One region of the Bradyrhizobium sp. C-145 genome, then DNA from elsewhere that is predicted to be linked to it. Evidence: predicted binding sites of a transcription regulator. Region 1 holds the regulator's gene; each other region holds the start of a gene.
The links. The regulator PhoB, encoded in region 1, activates phosphate uptake and scavenging genes when phosphate is short. The targets are predictions, from matches to a motif close to TGTCATNNANCTGTCAT.
Positions count from the first base shown of each region.

Region 2: the regulator PhoB is predicted to act here: its motif matches at 1,503-1,519, upstream of ugpB (sn-glycerol-3-phosphate ABC transporter substrate-binding protein UgpB).
Region 3: the regulator PhoB is predicted to act here: its motif matches at 2,021-2,037, upstream of LRP30_RS14025 (Orn/Lys/Arg decarboxylase N-terminal domain-containing protein).
Region 4: the regulator PhoB is predicted to act here: its motif matches at 1,868-1,884, upstream of LRP30_RS27195 (UDP-2,3-diacylglucosamine diphosphatase).

Region 1 is NZ_CP088150.1:8,935,597-8,939,144, forward strand. Features, by position in the region: gene LRP30_RS42075 (aspartate aminotransferase family protein) at 1-151, opposite strand, end outside; gene LRP30_RS42080 (GcrA family cell cycle regulator) at 620-1,132, shown strand; gene phoB (phosphate regulon transcriptional regulator PhoB) at 1,388-2,095, opposite strand; gene phoU (phosphate signaling complex protein PhoU) at 2,111-2,827, opposite strand; gene pstB (phosphate ABC transporter ATP-binding protein PstB) at 2,839-3,548, opposite strand, start outside.
Region 2 is NZ_CP088150.1:9,433,654-9,437,201, reverse strand. Features, by position in the region: gene ugpA (sn-glycerol-3-phosphate ABC transporter permease UgpA) at 1-82, opposite strand, end outside; gene ugpB (sn-glycerol-3-phosphate ABC transporter substrate-binding protein UgpB) at 132-1,448, opposite strand; gene LRP30_RS44385 (CaiB/BaiF CoA-transferase family protein) at 1,834-3,039, opposite strand; gene LRP30_RS44380 (organic hydroperoxide resistance protein) at 3,216-3,548, opposite strand, start outside.
Region 3 is NZ_CP088150.1:3,037,811-3,041,358, reverse strand. Features, by position in the region: gene LRP30_RS14030 (xanthine dehydrogenase family protein molybdopterin-binding subunit) at 1-1,780, shown strand, start outside; gene LRP30_RS14025 (Orn/Lys/Arg decarboxylase N-terminal domain-containing protein) at 2,082-3,548, shown strand, end outside.
Region 4 is NZ_CP088150.1:5,743,513-5,747,060, reverse strand. Features, by position in the region: gene LRP30_RS27205 (PAS domain-containing sensor histidine kinase) at 1-501, opposite strand, end outside; gene thiD (bifunctional hydroxymethylpyrimidine kinase/phosphomethylpyrimidine kinase) at 791-1,591, shown strand; gene LRP30_RS27195 (UDP-2,3-diacylglucosamine diphosphatase) at 1,908-2,720, shown strand; gene LRP30_RS27190 (glycosyltransferase family 1 protein) at 2,734-3,548, shown strand, end outside.

The DNA of each region.
Region 1 (3,548 bases):
CATGGCCGAGCGCGTTCACCGCAACGCCCGACGTGAAATCGAGATAGCGATCGCCATTGGTCGCGATCAGCCAGCAGCCTTCGCCGCGCTCGAAACCAAGGTCGACCCTGGCGAAAACGGGAAGCAGATGCGGCGCGGCGCTGTTGGTCATGACCATCACTTGGATGTTGCATTTGAATGTTGAGACCTGCCTGGCGTGCCTTGCGCAGCGCACCATTGACCGGTCCGGAAAACGAAACGTGCCGCCTTTTAAGGGCGGCACGCGGCACTATCTTATGCCTGGCAAGACCGGTGTCAATGCCGCCTGGAAAGCCTCGCGAAACGCTGAATCCGTAGTCTTGCGGTGCCGATTTTGCGGGGTTTTCACCACGGAACATGTGGAAGCGAGTCGGCGGACTCTTGCGCGGGAGTCACGCCATATTGTAGCGTTTGGCCTGTCAGATACGACATCTCGTGCAGCGGTTCTGATCCTCTAAGTCCTCATGTACCGGCGTAAACGTTCGGGCGTCAGTAGCGCGCCCGGCGAGCCTTAAGGGATTCTGGCGGCACGGGTTTTTCAAGGCTTAGGCATTCGCTGTGAGGCCCCAGGATGGCGGCGCGCAGCGAGGGAAAGGGTGCAATGACGGTTTTGACCTGGTCCGACGATCGCGTCGAGCAGCTGAAAAAGCTCTGGGAGGCCGGACTTTCGGCCAGCCAGATCGCGGCCGAGCTCGGCAATGTGACCCGCAATGCCGTGATCGGCAAAGTGCACAGGCTCGGCCTGTCGGGCCGCGCCAAGAGCCCATCTTCGGCCGCGCCGCGGCCGCGCAAGGCGCGCCCAGCACAGCACATGATGCGGGTGACCCGGCCGATCTCGCGCGGCAACACCGCGCTGGCGCAGGCCTTCGAGGTCGAGGTGGAGGCCGAACCGGTCACCTACGACAACGTGGTGCCGATGAGCCAGCGGCTGTCGCTGCTGGAATTGAACGAGGCAACCTGCCACTGGCCGGTCGGCGATCCATCGAGCCCGGATTTCTTCTTCTGCGGCGGCAGGGCGCTGTCCGGCCTGCCCTACTGTGCCCAGCACTCGCGCGTGGCGTATCAGCCGGCCGCGGATCGGCGGCGGGCGCCGGCCAAGCCGAGCACGCGGTGAGTTTGTTCTGAGATCGAAACGGCAGCCGTCACGCGATGACGGCTCTACAAATCCGATGTCGTCCCGGACAAGCGCGCCTCAAGCGCGCGTAGATCCGGGACCCACAGCCACCGCAAGCTGTGGCTACGGGGACTCGAAGTTACTTTTTTAGCGCAACAATCACTCCCTGTGCTATGGGTCCCGGATCTGCGCTTACGCTTGTCCGGGACGACAGTGAGAGTGTGGCAGCCGCCTGCTAAAGCAACACCGCCTAACTTAGGTCTGCTCCGCCTTCGCAAACCGATCATCCAGCGCATAGCCGGCGCCGCGGACTGTGCGGATCGGGTCCTGCTCGCGGCCGAGATTGAGCAGCTTGCGTAGGCGGCCGATATGGACGTCGACGGTGCGCTCGTCGATATAGATGTCGCGGCCCCAGACGCTATCGAGCAGCTGCTCGCGCGAGAACACGCGGCCGGGATGCTCCAGGAAGAACTCCAGCAGGCGATATTCGGTCGGGCCGAGATCGATCGGCCGGCCAGAGCGCGCCACGCGGCGCTTGTCGCGATCGAGCTCGATGTCGCCATAGGCGAGCACGGTGGCGAGCCGCTCCGGGCTTGCCCGTCGCAAGAGCCCCTTCACGCGCGCGAGCAGCTCCGGCACCGAGAACGGCTTGACGATGTAGTCGTCGGCGCCGGTCGCAAGACCCCGCACCCGCTCGCTCTCCTCGCCGCGCGCGGTGAGCATGATGATCGGGAGTTGCTTGGTCTCGGGACGGGTGCGCAGCCGCCGGCACAGCTCGATGCCTGATAGTCCCGGCAGCATCCAGTCGAGCACGATCAGATCGGGGATGTGTTCCTTGAGGCGGGTGTCGGCGTCGTCGCCGCGCATCACCGTCTCCACGTCATAGCCGTCGCCTTCGAGGTTGTAACGGAGAAGCTCGGTGAGAGCTTCCTCGTCCTCAACCACCATGATGCGTGCGCCCATGTTGTCGTCGCTCCCTCAGGTATTCGGTACCGTCGTGGCGAAGGTCGTCATGTCGCCCTTCGGCCGCTTGTCGGTGATCGCCTGACCCTCGATCATGTAGAACACTGTTTCGGCGATGTTGGTGGCGTGGTCACCGATCCGCTCGATGTTCTTGGCGCAGAACATCAGATGGATGCAGAACGAGATGTTGCGCGGATCCTCCATCATGTAGGTGAGGAGCTCGCGGAACAGCGAGGTGCAGATGGCGTCGACTTCCTCGTCGCCCTTCCACACCGCCATTGCCGCCGGCAGATCATGCGCGGCATAGGCGTCCAGCACCGACTTGACCTGCTGCTGCACGAGGTCGGTCATGTGCTCCAGGCCGCGGAACAGTTTTAGCGGATGGAAGTCCGTCTCCAGCGCCGCAACGCGCTTGCCCATGTTCTTGGCGAGGTCGCCGATGCGCTCGAGATCGGTGGCGACGCGCATGGCGCCGACAATCTCGCGCAGATCCACCGCCATCGGCTGGCGGCGGGCGATGGTGAGCACGGCGCGCTCCTCGATGCGCTTCTGCAGCGCGTCGAGCTCGGCGTCGGTGGTGACGACGCGCTGGCCGAGCGCGACGTCGCGGCGGATCAGCGCGTCGACGGAATCGACGATCATGCGCTCGGCGATGCCGCCCATCTCGGCGACCAGGCGGGTGAGCTCCTGGAGGTCGGTGTCGAAGGCCTTTGCGGTATGTTCAGTACCCATGTCCCGTCTCCTCAGCCGAACCGGCCGGTGATGTAATCCTGCGTACGCCGGTCGCTCGGCGACGTGAAGATCTTGCTGGTGTCGTCGAACTCGATCAGTTCGCCGAGATACATGAAGGCGGTCTTGTCGGAGACGCGCGCCGCCTGCTGCATGTTGTGGGTGACGATCGCGATCGTGTAGTTCTCGGACAGTTCCTGGATCAGCTCCTCGACCTTGGCGGTCGAGATCGGATCGAGCGCCGAGCAGGGCTCGTCGAACAAGATCACTTCAGGCCGCACCGCGACCGTGCGGGCGATGCAGAGGCGCTGCTGCTGGCCGCCGGAGAGCGACAGGCCCGAGGCGTTGAGCTTGTCCTTGACCTCGTTCCACAGCGCGCCGCCGCGCAGCGCCTTCTCGACCCGGTCGTCCATCTCGGACTTCGAGATCTTCTCGTAGAGGCGGATGCCGAAGGCGATGTTCTCGTAGATCGTCATCGGGAACGGCGTCGGCTTCTGGAACACCATGCCGACCCGGGCGCGCAGCAGATTGAGGTCGAGCTTGGGATCGAGAATGTTGGTCTGGTCGAGCATCAGCTGACCGGTCACGCGCTGGCCCGGATAGAGGTCGTACATCCGGTTGAAGATGCGCAGCAGGGTCGACTTGCCGCAGCCCGACGGGCCGATGAAGGCCGTGACGCGGTTGGTGCCGAGCGTCAGGTTGATGTTCTTCAGCGCGTGATGCT
Region 2 (3,548 bases), 500 kb from region 1:
AGAAAATCAGCACGATCGCGAGCTGCGGCGCAACCAGCGCGTAGGGCAATAGCTTCGATTGGAAAATGGCTTGCTTTTGCATGATGCCCGCAGGAGCGGCAGGCCGGGTTACCGGCCTGCCGCTGATCGCCTCACTTGACGGCGGTCTTTTCGAACTGGCGCAGCATCGTGTTGCCGCGCTCGACGGCGGCATCCAGCGCCTGCTTGGCGGTCTTCTTGCCGGCGAGCGCCTGCTCGATCTCTTCCGACCAGACGTCACGGAGCTGGACCATGTTGCCGAGGCGCAGGCCGCGGGAGTTCTCGGTCGGCTCCTTGTTGGTCAGCTCGAGCAGCGGGGTCTCGAGATAGGGCTGATCCTTGTAGAAGCCTTCCGCCTTGGCCTTCTCATAGGCCGCCTTGGTGATCGGCAGATAGCCCGAGGCCTTGTGGATGTAGACTTGGCGATCGGTATCGGAGAGGAAGCTCAGGAATTTCGCGACACCCTTATAATCGTCGGCCGACTTGCCACCCATGACCCAGAGCGAGGCACCGCCGATGATCGAGTTCTGCGGCGCGCCCTTCACGTCGGGATAATAGGGCATCGGGACGGCGGTGAAGTTGAACTTGGCCTGCGCCTTGACGTTGCCGAAGAATGCCGAAGAGGTCAGATAGAGCGGGCATTCACCTGACGTGAAGCGGCCTTCACCGGTGTTGGTGCGGCCGGCATAGTCGTAGGTCTTGTCCTTCTGGAGTTCGACCAGCTTCTCGAGGTGCTTGACCTGGACCGGGCTGTTGAACTCGAGCACGGTGTCGAAACCGTCGAGGCCGTTGGCCTTGGTCGACAGCGGCACGTTGTGCCAGGCGGAGAGCTGCTCGAGATTGACCCAGGTGACCCAGGAGTTGGAGAAGCCGCAGGTCGGATGGCCGTTGTCGTGCAGCTTCTTGGCGGCGTCGAACACCTGCGGCCAGGTCTTCGGGATCTCGACATTGGCCTTCTTCAGCTCGTCGAGATTGACCCACATCACCGTCGACGACGAGTTGAAGGGGAAGGACAGCATCTCGCCCTTCGAGGTCGAGTAGTAACCGGTGATCGCGGGCAGATAGGCCTTCGGATCGAATTTCTCGCCGGTCTCGGCCATCAGCTTGTACACCGGCTTCACCGCGCCGGTCGCGGCCATCATGGTCGCGGTGCCGACCTCGAACACTTGCATGATGTGCGGGGCGTTGCCGGCGCGGAAGGCGGCGATGCCGGCGTTCATCGTGTCGGCGTAATTGCCTTTGTAGGTCGGGATCACCTTGTAATCGCTCTGCGATGCGTTGAAGTCGTTCGCGAGCTTGACGATGACGTCGTTGTTGGCGCCGGTCATCGCGTGCCACCACTGGATTTCAGTCACGGCCAGGGCCGGCGAGGCCGACAAGCCAACCGTGATTGCAACAGCCGCAGCCGCACCAAAATGTCGAAGAGCCATCAAGAAAACCTCCCTTGCCCGTCAATAAAGAAGCGCTTGCGCTAGCAGCGCCATATGACGTTCACATGACTGTGTAAGCGGCCGAAACGAAAGCGGCAAGCGCTGGAAAAGGGAAGCCGGAAAATAGGCGAAGACGAAGGGGCAGCCTGCTACGCTCGCGGTGCAGCATCACGACAAGTGCGGTGTTGCCGCGAAAGGAGAGTGGCATGGGGGCTCGATGCGGCCGCAGATTAACCTCTCCCGCTTGCGGGAGAGGTCGCGCCGAAGGCGCGGGTGAGGGCTCTCTCCGCTTGGGGATTGTCCCGTTTTGGAGACACCCTCTCCCCAGCCTCCCCCGCAAGCGGGGGAGGGAGCGGACCGGCGCCGCCGCTCAATCTCTCTTATCTCAGCGCTTGCGCTCGGGGCCGCAGACCACGCCCTTTTCGACCATCGCCTCGATCTCCGCCCTGGAGTAGCGGAACTCGCCCAGCACCTCCGCCGAGTGCTGGCTGAATTTCGGCGGCAGGCGGCGCAGGCTGGGCTTGCTGCGATCGAGCCGGATCGGCGAGGCCACGCCCTTGTACCAGTCCTTCTCGATGATATCGCCGCGCGCGATCGTGTGCGGGTTGGTCAGCGCCTGGTCGATTTTCTGCACCGGGCCTGCCGGCAGGCCGGCCGCGAGCAGGCGATTGCACAGCGGCTCGGCCTCATGCTGGCTGAACACGACGGCAAGCTCGGCGCGTAGCGCCTCGCGATTGGCGATGCGGTCCTTGTTGCGGGCAAAGCGCGGATCGGTGCCGAGCTCGGGCTTGCCGATCTCCTTACAGAGCTTGCGGAAGGTGCCGTCATTGCCGACCCCGATGAAGATGTTGTCGGTTTTCGTCGGGAAGATCGCGTAGGGCACGAGGTTGGGATGCTCGTTGCCGGTGAGCGAGGGCGGCTTGCCATGCATGAAATAATTCGCGGTGTGCGGATGCATGATGGCAAGGCCGGTCTCGTACAGCGTCGTTTCCAGGAACTGGCCAAGCCCCGAGCGCTGCCGCTCCGACAGCGCCATCAGGATGCCGATCGCCGCATAAAGGCCGGTGGTGATGTCGACCAGCGGCACGCCGATCCGCATTGGGCCGCTCTCCGGCGAGCCGGTCGCGGCGATCATGCCGGTCATGGCCTGGATGATGGCGTCATAGCCGGGATTGCCGCCACGCGGGCCGTCGGCGCCGAAGCCGCAGATCCGGCAATGCACGAGGCGCGGGAATTTTGCGCGCAGCACTTCGTTGCCGATGCCCCATTTCTCAAGGGTGCCCGGCTTGAAATTCTCGATCAGGACGTCGGCCGTCTCCAGCATCTTCAGCAGCACGGCACGGCCGCCCTCGGAGGCGAGGTCGAGGCCGATCGAGCGCTTGTTGCGGTTGATGCCGACGAAGTAGGCCGCGTCCTCCTCGTGGAAGGGAGGGCCCCATTCGCGCACCTCGTCGCCCGCGGGCGGCTCGACCTTGATGACGTCGGCGCCGTGGTCGGCGAGGATCTGGGTGCAATAGGGACCGCCGAGCACGCGCGTGAGATCGATGACGCGCAATCCGCTCATGGCACCTGTGGCGGCTTCAGAACTCATGCCTTCGCTTCCCGTGTGTCGACGTTTGATCACAGGCCTAGCGAGGTTCGTGCACGCCAGCAATGGCCCCGCGCGTAGGGCCGTATGCGCCCCAGCGTCTCAATCCCGCGAAGTGGGAAATCCACGGAAGCGGCCGGCCCGAGGGGGATCTCGGGCCAGCCAATCCGCACTTCCGGTCAGACGACCGTCAGGCGAACGTCGACATTGCCGCGCGTGGCGTTGGAGTATGGGCACACCTGGTGCGCCTTCTCGACCAGCGCCTCGGCCTCGGCGCGGGCCAGGCCGGGCAGCGAGACGGCCAGATCGATGTCGAGACCGAAGCCGCCCTCGGAGCGCGGGCCGATGCCGACGGTCGAGGTGACGGAGGCGTCGGCGGGAACCTTGGGGCCGCCCTGCGAAGCCACGAACTTCATTGCGCCGATGAAGCAGGCGGCATAGCCGGCCGCGAACAGCTGCTCGGGATTGTTGCCGGCGCCGCCGCCGCCGCCGAGCTCCTTCGGCGTGGTCAG
Region 3 (3,548 bases), 3.6 Mb from region 1:
ACGCGGCAAGGCTGCCAAAGTGGATCAGCCGCACAAGCCACGCGGTGACGCGGCAGCAGCGCTGACGCGGGCGGCCGTCCATCACGAGGCGGACTATGTCATTCCGAGCGAGCATCACAACCCAATGGAGCTGTATGCGACGACGGCCGTCTGGGACGGCAACGGCAGGCTTACAGTTTATGACAAGACCCAAGGCGTCCAGAACGTCCAGAAGTTTCTCTGCAGCGTTTTCGGAAAGAAGCCGGACGACATCCGCGTGCTCTCGCCCTATGTTGGCGGCGCCTTCGGCTCCGGTCTGCGGCCGCAATACCAGGTGGTGCTGGCGACGCTTGGCGCGCTTGCACTGAAACGATCTGTCCGTGTCGTCCTGACACGGCAGCAGATGTACGGCTTGGGCTACCGTCCCATGACCATCGAGCACGTTGCGCTCGGCGCAAAGCCTGACGGCACGCTCGATGCCGTCACCCACGAAGCCACTGCCGTCACCTCGCGGTTTGAGGATTTCTCGCGCAACGATACCGGCTGGGGGGAGCAGCTCTACAAGAGCCGCAACAGCCGCCTCTCCCATAAGCTCGTCCACCTCGACGTCGCCACCCCCTGCGACATGCGCGCGCCGGGCGCGGCATCGGGCGTCTGCGCGCTCGAATGCGCCATGGACGAATTGGCCGTCGCGCTCAAGCTCGACCCGATCGAGCTGCGGCTGAAGTGCTACTCGGATCTCGACCAGAGCGGGGACCTGCCCTACACCAGCAAGCAGTTGCGCGCATGCTACGCCAGGGGCGCAGAAGCCTTCGGCTGGGCCCGGCGCAATCCCGCGCCGCGCTCCATGCGCGACGGCAACGACCTGGTCGGCTGGGGCATGGCGACAGGCGTCTGGGAGGCGCTGCAGATGCCGGTCGCCGTCCGCATCGTTCTGACATCGAACGGCCATGCCGAGGTCTCCTGTGCCGCATCTGATATCGGCACCGGCACCTACACCATCGTGTCGCAAGTAGCGGCCGATGCCCTCGGGCTGCCGATCGAGAACATCAGCGTCAAGCTCGCGGACTCGACCCTGCCGCAGGCGCCGGTGGAAGGCGGCTCGTGGATGGCCGCCTCGAGCGCTCACGCCGTATTAGGAGCGGCCGAGGAGATTCGCCGGGAACTCGCGCGTCACGCTAAGGCGATGCCTGCCTCGCCACTCGGCAGCGTCGATGCGTCGGACATCATTCTCGTCGACGGAACTATCGCCAAGGCCGGCGACAGGAACCGTGCCGTCTCGATCGCCGATGCAATGCGCCACAGCAAGCTCGAGCGGATCGAAAGGGAGAAGCTCAACGAGTTTGCCGAGGACAAGTCGCATGCCCGCAACACGCATTCGGCGGTTTTCGCCGAGGTGAAGATCGACGAGCAGCTCGGCGTCATCCGCGTCGCGCGGGTCGTGAGCGCGGTCGCCGCCGGGCGCATCCTGAACACCAAGACGGGCCGCAGCCAGATCATGGGCGGCGTGGTCTGGGGAATCGGAATGGCGCTGCACGAGGAGACGGTGATGGATCACCGCTTCGGCCGCATCATGAACGCGAATATCGCCGAGTACCACATTCCCGTGAATGCCGACATTCACGACATCGACGTCATTTTCGTCGACGAGCCCGACGACCGGATCAACAGGCTCGGCGTCAAGGGCCTCGGCGAGATCGGCATCGTCGGCGTGCCTGCGGCGATTGCGAACGCCGTCTATCATGCCACCGGCAAGCGCATCCGGCGCTTCCCGATCACGCTGGACAAGCTGATCGACTGAGCGGGCGCGTCGTCGTGCTGTTTGCGAACGAGCATCTCCACGAGCGCCAATAGATGATCGTCACCCTGAGGTGCCGATATGCGGTGCGGCGCACCGCATATCGGCCTCGAAGGGCGACAGCCCAGCCGCTGCATCCCGGCCGTTCATCCTTCGAGGCTTCCCGATGGGACGCTCCGCGCCCCATCACTCGCGCCTCAGGATGACGGATCGAGTTTAGGCGCCGCAGGCCAGTCTCGCTCTTGTCATCCAGCTGTCATCGAATGTGCCGAGAGCTGTATCTCTCGCACATTCGGGACCCGACATGGACTATTTCAAGCGCTTCAACTTCCTCTTCGCCGCACCTGTATTCGACGCCGACGATCTCGAAGGCGTCCGTTTCAATCAGATCATCGAGGAGATCCAGCGCTCCGGCTTCGAGGTGGTCCGAGCCCGCAAGCTGGAGGATGCCGAGATGGCGGTGCAGACCGATGCCGCGATCGGCTGCATGGTGGTGGACTGGGGCAAGAAGGGCCTCGAGGGCAGGACCTCGGCGCTGATCAATCTGATGCGGCGCCGGGGCCTCGATTTCCCCATCATCCTCTTGATCCGTCGCAAGCGGTTCGAGGATTTGCCGGTCGAAGTGCTCGATTTCATCGACGGTTATGTCTTCCTGTCGGAGGAGACGCCGACCTTCATCGCCAAGAACCTGATCAGCCGGCTGAAGCAATATGCCGAGACGCTGAAGACGCCGTTCTTCGGTGCGCTGGTCGACTATGCCGAGGAAGGCAACCAGCTCTGGACCTGTCCGGGGCACAATGGCGGCGTGTTCTACAACCGCAGCCCGATCGGGCGCGTCTTCGTCGAGCATCTCGGCGAGTCCGTATTCCGCGACGACCTCGACAATTCCGTGCTCGATCTCGGCGACCTCCTCACCCATGAAGGGCCCGCGCTGAAGGCGCAGAAGGAAGCTGCCCAGATCTTCGGCGCGGAGAAGACTTATTTCGTGCTTAACGGCACCTCGACCTCGAACAAGGTCGCGCTCGGCGCGCTCGTCACCGACGGCGACCTCGTGCTGTTCGATCGCAACAACCACAAGGCCGCCCATCACGGCGCACTGATGATCAATGGCGGTGTCCCGGTCTACGTGCCGACCATCCGCAACGCCTGGGGCCTGATCGGCCCGATGCGCTGGGACATGCTCGATGAGAAGGCCTTGCGCGAGACGATCCGCAATCACCCGCTGGTCACCGACAACGACGCCTGGCGCAAGGAGCGGCCGTTCCGCGTCGCCGTGGTCGAGCAGTGCACCTATGACGGCTCGATCCACAGCGCCGACATGATCCTGAAACGGATCGGCCATCTCTGCGAGTACATCCTGTTTGACGAGGCCTGGGCCGGCTTCATGAAATTCCACCCGCTCTATGCCGGCCGCTTCGCCATGGGCCTGGCCAACCTTCCGCCCGAGGCGCCCGGCATCATCGCGACGCAGTCGACCCACAAGCAGCTCGCAAGCTTTTCGCAGGCATCCCAAATCCACATCAAGGACCGCCATATCCGCGGCCAGAAGCGGCGCGTCGAGCACCGCCGCTTCAACGAGAGCTTCATGCAGCACGCGTCCACGTCACCGTTCTATCCGCTGTTCGCCTCGCTCGACGTCGGCGCACAGATGATGAAGGGGCGCTCCGGCGAAGTGCTGTGGGACGACACGATCCGCCTCGGCATCGAGCTGCGCAAGAAGATCCGCGCGATGCGCCGGGAGTTCGAGGAGAAGGAGCAAAATCCGGACCGG
Region 4 (3,548 bases), 3.2 Mb from region 1:
GGTGAGGCGCGCCATGCTGTCGCGCATCGCGCGCTGGGCTTCCCCGACCTGCTGGAGCAGGAGCGTCGCGTCCCGGCTCTTGATTTCCTCCTCCTCGAGCGCGGCCTGGACCTGCCGCAGCTCGAACGGAGAGGGAATCGTCAGGATCTTCGGCAGCAGCGGCCAGAGCGCAGCGGCGGTCACCACGGACGCGACCGCTGTGGTCGCCTTTACGAGGCCTTCGATGCCATAGATCGGGACCCAAAGCGTGTAGATCGACAGCACATGGGTCAGGCCGCACGCCATGATGAAGATCGCGAACGCCCAGTAGACCCAACCGAATTTGAGGTCGCGCCGCTTGGTGACGAGGATCGCGAGCGCGAACGGGATCGAAAAATAAGCGGCGGCGATGCAGGCGTCGGAAACGACATGGAGCCAGATCAGTTCGGGTTCCCACAACAGGCAAATGCCGTGCGGCGACAGCATCGAGGAGTCGAGGAGACGTTCAAAATAGGCCCACATAATTCCACCCCGGGAAGACGTGCGAGCCGGGGGCGGCTCGCGCGAATGGTGTCGCTGGACGATTCTACCACCTAACGTCTCACTCATCGGTGTGCACGCCAAGGGGCAGGCTATCAAGGCTATGGCGAGGCTCGATTTTTCAGGCCGGCACGATTGCGGGGGCATGCCGCGCCGGTTGCGGGCGCGACGGGCCGCCACGAATCATGGCGGCGGGCCGCCGCGCTTGCTGCTGTTCCACGGTCGCGCTAGGACAGGCCATGGCGGTGTCCTCCAGCACATGCATCCCGCGATGACGACCCCGGTCGCACTCACCATCGCCGGCTCCGATTCGAGCGGCGGCGCCGGCATCCAGGCGGACCTGAAGACTTTTGCCGCGCTCGGCGTCTATGGCGCCTCCGCCATCACGGCGCTGACGGCGCAGAACACGCGCGGCGTCACCGGCATTCACGCGGTGCCGGCGGAGTTCGTCACCGCACAGATCGATGCGGTGTTTTCCGATCTCGATGTCGGCGCGGTGAAGATCGGCATGGTGGCCCAGGCCGCCAGCATCGAGGCGATCGCGGCCGCGCTGTCGCGCTGGGCGCCGCGCCACGTGGTGCTCGATCCCGTGATGGTGGCAACATCAGGCGACCGCCTGCTGGCCTCCGAGGCCGTCGCAGCGTTGCGCACGAGACTGATACCGCTGGCCTCGGTGATCACGCCGAACCTGCCCGAGGCGGCCGCGCTGCTCGAGGAGCCCGTGGCGGAAAGCAAGGCCGAGATCGAAAGCCAGGGGCGCCGCCTGCTGGCGCTCGGCTGCCGCGCAGTCCTGGTCAAGGGCGGGCACGGCGAGGGCGCCGAGAGCATCGACTATCTGGTCGATGCCGACAGCACCATCGCGCTCGCTGCGCCGCGCCTCGCCACCAATAACACCCATGGCACCGGCTGCTCGCTGTCCTCGGCCGTCGCGGCGGGGCTTGCCAGGGGCGAGGATCTCGAGCAAGCAGTGCGCAATGCCAAATCCTGGATCAGCGCCGCGATCGGAGCCGCCGACCGCTTCAGCGTCGGGCATGGCCACGGGCCGATCCATCATTTCCACAAGTTTTACTGACGCGGGCTCGCTCAACCTCTCCCGCTTGCGGGAGAGGTCGCGCCGAAAGGCGCGGGTGAGGGCTCTCTCCACTCGGGGGTCATCGCTTGAGGAGGCACCCTCACCCCAACCCTCTCCCGCAGCGGGAGAGGGAGCGCACTTGCCTCGTGGGTTCCAGCGCGAATCTGGTCTGGCCGCTGCGGCGCCATGTCGCCTGATTGTCGCATGCGACTGATATTCGCGGGGAGGGCGAGGCAAGGCGTGATTCGTATTTGAAGGTGCCTCGAAGGTTCAATCGGTCATCCCCCTGTCACGGGACATTGTTACAGGCTGGCGCATGGGAAGCTACGATGTGAGTGATGAAAGCCCGGAGCGGCGCTTTCGCACGTTGTTCATCTCCGACGTCCATCTCGGAGCCCGCGGTTCTCAAGCCGACCTTCTGCTAGACTTTCTGCGCTACCACGATGCCGACACCATTTATCTCGTCGGCGACATCGTCGACGGCTGGGCGCTGAAATCGAGCTGGCACTGGCCGCAATCGCACAACGACCTGGTCCAGAAGCTGCTGCGCAAGGCGCGCAAGGGCGCCAAAATCATCTACATTCCCGGCAATCACGATGAGTTCCTGCGCAATTATTACGGCACTCATTTCGGCGGCATCGACGTGGTCGAGAACACCGTCCACACCGGCGTCGACGGCAAGCGCTATCTCGTCATCCACGGCGACATCTTCGACCTCGTGGTGCAGAACGCGCGCTGGCTCGCCCATCTCGGCGACAAGGCCTACGACTTCGCGATCCAGATGAATCGCTTGGTCAATTTCTTCCGCCGCCTGTTCGGCGTGCCCTATTGGTCGCTGTCGCAATGGGCCAAGCAGAAGGTCAAGAACGCCGTCAACTATATCGGCGCGTTCGAGCAGGCGCTCGCCGCCGAGGCGCGGCGCCATGAGGCCGACGGCGTGATCTGCGGCCACATACACTATGCCGTGATCCGCGACGAGGCCGGCATCCGTTACATGAATTGCGGCGACTGGGTCGAGAGCTGCACGGCCCTCGTCGAGCACGACGACGGCCATTTCGAGATCATCACCTGGGCGGATCATTTGCAGAAGCCCGCACAAGTCCCGCAGGTCGCGGCAAGAGCTGCCTGATGAGAGCTGCCTGATGCGCATCCTGGTCGCGACCGACGCCTGGCACCCGCAAGTCAACGGTGTGGTTCGGACGCTGACCAAGCTTGCTGACGCCGCCGAGGGGCTCGGCGTCGCGTTCACGTTCCTGACGCCGCAATCGTTCCGCACCTTCGCGATGCCGAGCTATCGCGACGTGCGCCTCGCGATGCCGCGTCCGGCGCGAATTGCAAAGCTGATCGAGGAGGCGCGCCCGGACAGCATCCACATTGCGACGGAGGGGCCGATCGGCCTGATGGTCCGCCGCTATTGCCGCCAGCGCAAGCTGCCGTTCACGACCAGCTTCCACACCCGCTTTCCCGAATATGTCCGTGCCCGCGTGCCGGTGCCGGGCTCGCTGATCTGGCGCGCGCTGCGCCGCTTCCATGCGCCCAGCCGTGCCGTGATGGCGGCAACGCCTGCGCTCGCCCGCGAGCTCGGCGATCGCGGCTTCGACAATGTCGTGCTGTGGCCGCGCGGCGTCGACACCGATTTGTTCCACCCGCGCGCGATCGACCTCTGTCTGCCGGCGCCGGTGTTCCTGTCGGTCGGCCGGGTTGCGGTGGAGAAGAATCTCAAGGCCTTTCTCGATCTCGATCTGCCCGGTACCAAGGTGATCGTCGGTCACGGTCCGGCGCGCGCCTCGCTCGAAGAGGCCTATCCCGATGCGATCTTCCTTGGCGAGAAGCACGGCGAGGCGCTGGCGGAAATCTATGCTGCGGCCGACGTCTTCGTGTTCCCGAGCAAGACCGACACGTTCGGTCTGGTCCTACTGGAAGCGCTCGCGAGCGGCCTGCCGGTGGCGGCCTTCCC